Linked DNA regions of Fodinicurvata sp. EGI_FJ10296. The protein of the gene in region 2 interacts with the protein of the main gene of each other region in a pairwise test. Links are inferred from orthologs where the notes say so. Each region holds a gene or a part of one and is shown on either strand. Other genes may lie near its edges.

Evidence for each region.
Region 1: the proteins of ABZ728_RS10655 (region 2) and dnaE interact in binary tests that used the Escherichia coli proteins (3 or more experiments, as listed by UniProt). The link is inferred for Fodinicurvata sp. EGI_FJ10296 from one-to-one orthologs.

The regions. Positions count from the first base shown.
Region 1 is NZ_JBFCVL010000005.1:25,180-29,597, reverse strand. The notes cover bases 55-4,156. They hold dnaE (DNA polymerase III subunit alpha), read right to left. Parts: upstream 3,795-4,156; coding sequence 255-3,794; downstream 55-254. Other genes in these bases: ABZ728_RS11495 (ABC transporter ATP-binding protein), read right to left, coding at 3,844-4,156. Outside these bases: rpsB (30S ribosomal protein S2), read right to left, coding at 1-20; more of ABZ728_RS11495, read right to left, coding at 4,157-4,418. UniProt on the Escherichia coli protein: DNA polymerase III is a complex, multichain enzyme responsible for most of the replicative synthesis in bacteria. This DNA polymerase also exhibits 3' to 5' exonuclease activity. The alpha chain is the DNA polymerase catalytic subunit.
Region 2 is NZ_JBFCVL010000004.1:384,672-387,769, forward strand. What follows is about bases 161-2,942. They hold ABZ728_RS10655 (aminotransferase), read right to left. Parts: upstream 2,243-2,942; coding sequence 1,079-2,242; downstream 161-1,078. Other genes in these bases: ABZ728_RS10650 (SO_0444 family Cu/Zn efflux transporter), read left to right, coding at 161-1,072; ABZ728_RS10660 (hypothetical protein), read left to right, coding at 2,469-2,942. Outside these bases: more of ABZ728_RS10650, read left to right, coding at 1-160; more of ABZ728_RS10660, read left to right, coding at 2,943-3,098. UniProt on the Escherichia coli protein: Shows aminotransferase activity with methionine and histidine as substrates, and to a lesser extent also with phenylalanine.

The DNA.
Region 1 (4,418 bases), on a different replicon or contig from region 2:
GAGAAAGTTGGGGTTGCCATATTGATGTGTGTCCTGAGTTTTCCGGTTGTCCCTCCGCAAGCGCGGCCATACTGAACGGCTTTCGATCGCAACCGTCCGAACCTGGCACCGGAGCGGGGTCTGGATGGCGATGGAACGCCAACCGAACTTCCCGCAATGCTTACGTGTGAAGTCGTTTCAACGCGGGCGTTATGCCCTGACGCGCCCGCTTTTGCAAGAGGGGATGAAACCACTTCCGGACGTTCGGCCGTCCCTCAGACTTCCCGGATATCGGTAACACCTGGAAGTCCCTTGATCGCAGAACGCCCCCGTGCCGACAGCGCATAACCGCCGGGGAGTTTCATTTCGAGGTCATGAATCTCGTCGACCGGAACAAACACATGGATCTCGCTGCCACCGCGGCCCTCTCTTTGGAGAATCTCCGACAGGGGTGCCACGGTTCGGTCATCCGCCACATGGATGTTGATGCGTGCCCGCGCTTGAGCGACTGCCTGGTCGAGCGGATCGATCTTCAGGGCGGTGAATCGGAAATCGTCGTTGTGACGCTGCGCTTCCACCGCCAACAACAGCGGCGTGTTGTCTTCCATCAGCTCACGGAGGCGCCCGAGCGTTTCCGAGAAAAACGTCACCTCGAATACACCCTGATTGTCCGACAAGGTAACAAACGCCATGCGCGCCTTCGTCTTGGTGGTCATCTCGCGTTTGGCGACGACGATGCCCGCCATGTTGAAGGTCGTCGATCCGCCTCCACTGAGATAGCGCCGAGCATCGGCTGACCCGATCACACCGATCCGCGCGGTATTGAAGCTGTCGAGAGGATGGGCAGAAAGATAGAACCCGATCGCCGAGAACTCGGCGTTCAATCGATCGATATCATCCCAGTCGGACAGATCCGGCAGCGGCGGTCTGTCCATTATCGGATCGCCGCCGAACAGGCTGGTCTGGCCGGAGGCCCGTTCGGCCGCCGTCGTTGACGCATATTTCAGCACGACATCCAGGCCTTCCAGCAAACGTCGGCGATTGCCGTCCAACCCGTCGAAGGCGCCGGCCCGGATCAGATTTTCCATTTGCCGCCGATTCAGAACGCGGCTGTCCTGTCGCCGGGCAAAATCGAAGATATCCTGGAACCCCCCTTCGCGCCCGCGTTCATCGATCACGGCGGCCATGGCATCGAGCCCGACCCCCTTGATCGCGCCGAGCGCATATCGGATGGCTTTGCCGGCCGCTTTTGCGGCAATCGGCGTCTCGGGCGCCCGCTGCTTCTTTTTCTTGTCACCGGTGCCCGAGGTGTTGCGTTCGACACCGAATATGCTGTCTGAACGATTCACGTCCGGCGTCAGTAGCGCAATGCCAATACGATCGAGCTCTTGCCGGAAGGTATTCAGCTTGTCGGTGTTCCCCAGATCCAGTGTCATCGAGGCGGCCAGAAACTCGACAGGATAGTTGGCCTTCAGATACGCCGTCTGATAGGCGACGAGCGCGTACGCCGCTGCGTGAGATTTATTGAAGCCATAGCCGGCGAACTTGTTGACCTGATCGAAAATGCCGACCGCCTGCGCCTTGGGCACGCCGCGCGCGACGGCCCCTTCGGTAAACACCTTTTTCTGCGCGTCCATTTCGGCCTGGACCTTCTTGCCCATGGCGCGTCTCAACAGGTCGGCCGCGCCAAGCGAATATCCGGCGAGCACCTGCGCGACCTGCATGACCTGTTCCTGATAGATCATGATCCCGAAGGTCTCTTTCAGGATTGGCTCCAGGCTGGGATGCAGATAGTCCGCCTGCTTGGTGCCGTTCTTGACTTCGATATAAGTGGGGATGTTGTCCATTGGTCCCGGCCGGTACAGCGCGACCAGGGCGATGATGTCTTCGAACCGGTTTGGCTTCAGTTGCTTGAGTACGTCCCGCATACCGGAACTTTCAAGCTGGAAGACGCCGACTGTCTCGCCACGGGCAAGCATCTCGTAGGTCTCGGCGTCGTCCAAAGGTATTGTGGTCAGGTCGACCGGTACGCCCTCGGTCTGCTCGACCAGCTCCACGGCCCGCTTGAGAACCGTCAGGGTTTTCAGGCCAAGAAAGTCGAATTTGACCAGTCCGGCCTGTTCGACATATTTCATGTTGAACTGCGTCACCGGCATCGGCGACCGGGGATCGCGATAAAGCGCGACCCATTGATCCAGCGGTCTGTCTCCGATAACGACGCCGGCCGCATGTGTCGAGGCGTGGCGGTACAGCCCCTCAAGTTTCAGGGCCATATCGACCATCCGGGAAACGTCCGGTTCCCGGCGCACCTCCCGCAGTTCCGGCTCCATCTCGATGGCCTGCGCCAGCGTTACCGGTTTGGCAGGGTTGTTGGGTACCATTTTGCAGATACGGTCGACCTTGCCGTACGGCATCTGAAGAACCCGCCCGACATCCCGCAGCACGGCTCTCGCCTGCAGTTTCCCGAACGTAATGATCTGCGCGACCTTGTCCGTGCCGTATTTGTCCTGAACGTAGCCGATGACCTCGTCCCGCCGATCCTGACAGAAATCGATATCGAAGTCGGGCATGGACACACGTTCGGGGTTGAGGAACCGCTCGAACAGCAGTCCGAACCGCAGCGGGTCGAGGTCGGTGATGGTCAACGCCCACGCGACCACCGAACCAGCGCCCGACCCACGGCCCGGTCCGACGGGAATATCCTGATTCTTGGCCCATTTGATGAAATCGGACACGATGAGAAAATAGCCGGGAAAGCCCATATTCTCGATGACACCCAGCTCGTATTCGAGACGCTCGCGATAGGGTTTGGCCGCGTCGTCGCGCGCCGCGTCGTCCATCGAGTCGGCGAAAACATGAACACCGAGGCGGTGCTCGAGTCCGAGGCGCGCCTGGGCACAGAGTTCCTCGACCTCCGTCCGACCCTCGTCGGTGGGAAATGCAGGCAGGATCGGATCGTGTCGATCCGGCATATAGGCACAGCGCCGGGCGATCACGGTTGTGTTCTGGATCGCTTCGGGCAGATCGCTGAAGGTCTCGGCCATTTCCGCCGATGACTTGAAGCGATGATGCGCTGTCACGCGACGGCGATCGTCGACGTTCACATATGTACCCTCGGCGATGCAGAGCAGCGCGTCATGGGCTTCGTGCATGTCTTCTGTCGCGAACAGGCAATCGTTGGTGGCGACCAGCGGCAGGTCGAGGTCATAAGCCAGGTCGACCAGGCCGGCTTCCGTCGTCGCTTCCCGCTCGGTTTCGTGGCGCTGGAGTTCGACGTAGGTTCGCCCGGGAAAGAATTCGGCCATTCGGCGGCCGATCGCCGTCGCACCGTCGGGATCATTCGCTGCCAGGAGCCGGGCGATCGGGCCGTCCGGACCGCCGGTCAGGGCAATCAATCCATCGGTTCGACCCCTGAGGTCATCCCAGGCGATATGCGGCGTTTCACCGGCCGGCGTTTCCATGAAGGCTTTTGACAGCAGGGCCATCAGGTTCTCGTAGCCCTGACGCGTCTGACACAGCAACACGATCTGATCCGTGATCGGCCCGGCTGCCTTCTGAGACATCCGCGCCCCTATGTCGTTCTGGTCGACATCAGGAGCGACGTGCAGTATGGACCCGATTATCGGCTGGATGCCGGCGTCACGGGCGGCAAGCGCGAACTCCAGGGCGCCGAAAAGATTTCCGGTGTCGGTAACGGCCACTGCGGGCATCTTGTTACGTCGGCAGAGCTCGATCACTTCCTTGACGTGGATCGCACCCTCGGCAAGCGAGTAGGCTGAATGGACGCGCAGATGAATGAAAGGCGAATCGGCCATCGTATTGTCTCCCCATCCGCCCGGATCGTGCCGCGGCACTCCTGCCCGTTCAAGCCGGGATATCGTGCTTCCCGCGCTCGCTCAGATGTCCGGACCGGATCTCGACCACGCGGTCCATTCGGTCGGCCAAAGCCATATTGTGGGTCGCTACGATGGCAGCGACACCTGTTTCGTGCACCAATTGGGCCAGCATGTCGAATACCCTGTCGCCGGTGCCTTCATCCAGGTTGCCGGTCGGCTCGTCGGCCAGCACCACACCCGGATCATTGGCCAATGCCCGCGCGATCGCCACACGTTGCTGTTCGCCGCCGGAAAGCTGCCCGGGCCGATGATCGCTACGGTCGCGAAGACCAACGGAGTCCAGCAGTTCCAGCGCCTTTTTCTTCGCTGCCGGGCGGCGGACACCAGCAATCATCTGCGGCAGAACGATGTTCTCTGCCGCAGTGAACTCGGGCAACAGGTGGTGGAACTGGTAGACAAAACCGACGAAGCGACGGCGCAACGTCGTACGTTTCTTGTCGGACAGATCGTTGCAGGGCTGGCCATCGATGTCGACGGTTCCGGTGGTTGGCCGCTCCAGCAGCCCGGCAATCTGAAGCAAGGTCGACTTGCCGGCCCCGCTCG
Region 2 (3,098 bases):
CCTGCAAACATTCCTCGATCTGGCGCTGGCGACGGCGCCATGGCTGCTGCTGGGTCTGGTGCTGGCTGGCCTGATCCGCGCGTGGCTTCCCCAGTCGACGGTGGCGCGCCATATCGGCACCAACAGCATGGGTTCAGTGCTGCGCGCGTCGGTTATCGGGTTGCCGCTTCCGCTGTGCTCGTGCGGCGCCATACCGGTTGCGCTGGAACTGCATCGGCGCGGGGCCGGACGCGGTCCTTCAGCGTCATTTCTGGTTGCCACGCCGGGCATCGGGCCCGACGCCTTTATCCTGACCTCGGTCCTTTTAGGGCCGGCAATGGCAATCGCCCGCCTCGTCGGCGCGTTCGTGACGGCTGTCGCCGTCGGCGCGGCACTGCTCGGAAACCGGGAGACGGCTGTGGCCAGCACCGGTCCCGCCGCCTGCGGGTCCTGCTGCGGAGCGCACGGCAGATCAGCGGCCGACACCGGTGAACACGGCCCGGACAACCGTCGCACGCCCGCCCTGTTCGCCGGTCTGCGCGACGCGGTAACCGATTTCATGGACGATGTAGGCCTGGCCGTGGTCCTGGGACTGGTGGTGGCGGCGGCCATCATGTCGCTGTTACCGCCGGAAAGTCTGGCCGCACTTGGCGGGGGCGTCGCTGCGATGCTGCTTATGGCGGTGATCGGCATCCCGATGTACATATGCGCAGCTGCGGCAACGCCGATCGCCGCCGCTTTGGTGGTGGGCGGCATGACGCCGGGCACGGCACTCGTCTTCCTGATCGCCGGACCTGTGACGAGCCTCGCCACACTCGCAGCCCTGCGAGCAGCGTTCGGGACGGCCGACGTCATTCGCTATGTCGCCGCTATTGCCGTGACCTCGATTGCGGTCGGGCTGGTGGTCGATCTGCTGATCGGCATGACCGGCTTTCAGGTCACGGCACTGACCGGCGCGGCGGCCGAGATCATCCCCGCCCCCGTCGCCTGGCTATCGCTGGCCATTATTGCGGGCCTGCTCCTGCGCCCGGCCGCCGACCGGCTGAAAACATTGGTGGCCTATACGGGGCGCCTGACCGGCGATGCCGGCTGACGGAGATCAGCCCATGCTGTCGCGCCATCGGGCCAGCCGGTCGACCGCCTCGTCCAGAACCCGATCCTGCTTGGCAAAGCAGAAGCGTGCGACCGTCGTCACCGGGTTTTCCGGGCAGAAGGCACTGACGGGGATGGAGGTGACGCCGGCTTCTTCGGTCATTCGGCGGCAATAGGTTACATCGTCGACGCTGGCGGCATCCGACAGATCGATGTTGACGAAATAGGTACCCTCGCACGGAAGAACCGTGAAACCGGTCCGGCGCAATCCCTCGGTCAGCCGGTCCCGGCGACGCTGCATCTCTTGGGCAAGGCCATCGAAATAGCCATCGTCCTTTTCGAGCCCGTGCGCCACGGCTGTCTGCAAACCGGGCGGCGTCGTAAATGTCAGGTACTGGTGCGCCTTGGCGAGAATCGAAAGCAGCTCCGGGGCCGCCGTAATATAGCCGACCTTCCAGCCGGTCAGCGAGAATGTCTTGCCGGCCGAGCCGATCTTGATGGTTCGCTCGCGCATGCCCGGTAGCGTAATCAACGGTATATGGCGGCGGCCGTCGAAGACGATATGCTCGTAGACCTCATCGCAGATGGCGAAAAGATCGTTCACGACCACGAGGTCTGCCAGATCGCGCAGTTCCGGCTCGCCGAACACCCGTGCCGCCGGATTGAGCGGGTTGTTGAACAGAATTGCCTTGGTCGCCGGCCCGACCGCTGCCTTCACCGCCGCAATATCCAGGCGCCAGTCCGGCGGGGTCAGCGTCACGTAGCGGGGTACGCCGCCCGCCCGGCGAACCAGCGGGGCATAGGCGTCATACATGGGCTGAAACAGGATGACCTCGTCGCCGGGCTCGATCAGCGCGAGAAGCGCGCCGGCCAGTGCCTCGGTCGCGCCGGATGTGACCATGACCTCGCGCTGCCAATCGACATCGAGACCGTAGAAGCGATTCTCGTGCCGGGCGACGGCCTGGCGCAATTCGGGCACGCCCATCATGGATGGATACTGGTTCCAGCCGTCAACGACCGCATCGGCGGCGATGCGGAGCATGTCCTCGGGACCCTTGTCGTCGGGGAAACCCTGGCCGAGATTGACGGCACGATGCTCGGCTGCCAGCCGAGACATCGATTCGAATACCGTCGTGCCCAGCCCCGACAGCACGGCGTTACCCTGCTTCACGTCATTTCCTCCGTCACGGCCGCTATCATCCGACGAACGGCGGCATCAGGCTTCCGTCCGTCGGGAACATCCGTCAATATAGCGTCTCAACAGTCAGGTAAAGGCCACCGTCAGGCGGGTCTTGACGCCGGCCTGATCAACGCGCAATGACCTTGGCCAGCACTGTCGATTCGCGGGCCATGCGGCTTTTGCGGAAAACAGCATACCAGGAAGAGAGTACGGATCTGTGACCGGACACACGACACGCTTCCCATTCCGCACGCTTTCGACGATCCGAACGGCCGCGATGGCGGCGGTTGTGATGATGTTGCCCGGCTGTGCGGCGCTATGGCCCGGCCAGGACGAACCGGCGGAAGAACAGCGCAGCTATGAGTCCTATTTCGAGGCCGAGCGGCGGGGCGAAGCCCTGCCCGACGATATGTTTCGCCTGGAAGAAGCAATACGTTTGTATGAACAGGGTCTCGAACTGGACGCAGAAGGCGACACGGCTGCGGCAGCGGACGCGTTCGAACAGGCTGGCCGGCTGTGGCCCGACGGGTTGGGCGCCTGGGTCGCTCTGGCGGAATCCGCCGATCGCCTTGGCGACGACGACCGCTTTGCGACGGCGTCGTTCATGGTGCAGCGAACCTGGCTCCACAGCGGCAACGAGCCCTATGTCCAGCGGGAGGTCAACCGGTCACTGCGCGATTATCTGCTGCGCCAGCGGCGCGGCGAGGTCGAAGACGACGAACGGCGTTCGGAACAGACCCTGGAACTGGCGGAGCGTCTGGCGGATTATTACGACTGGCGGGCAGCCCGATCAGGGCGCTACGAACCCCAGCGCCTGGCCTATTTCGACATATCCGCAACGGAAATC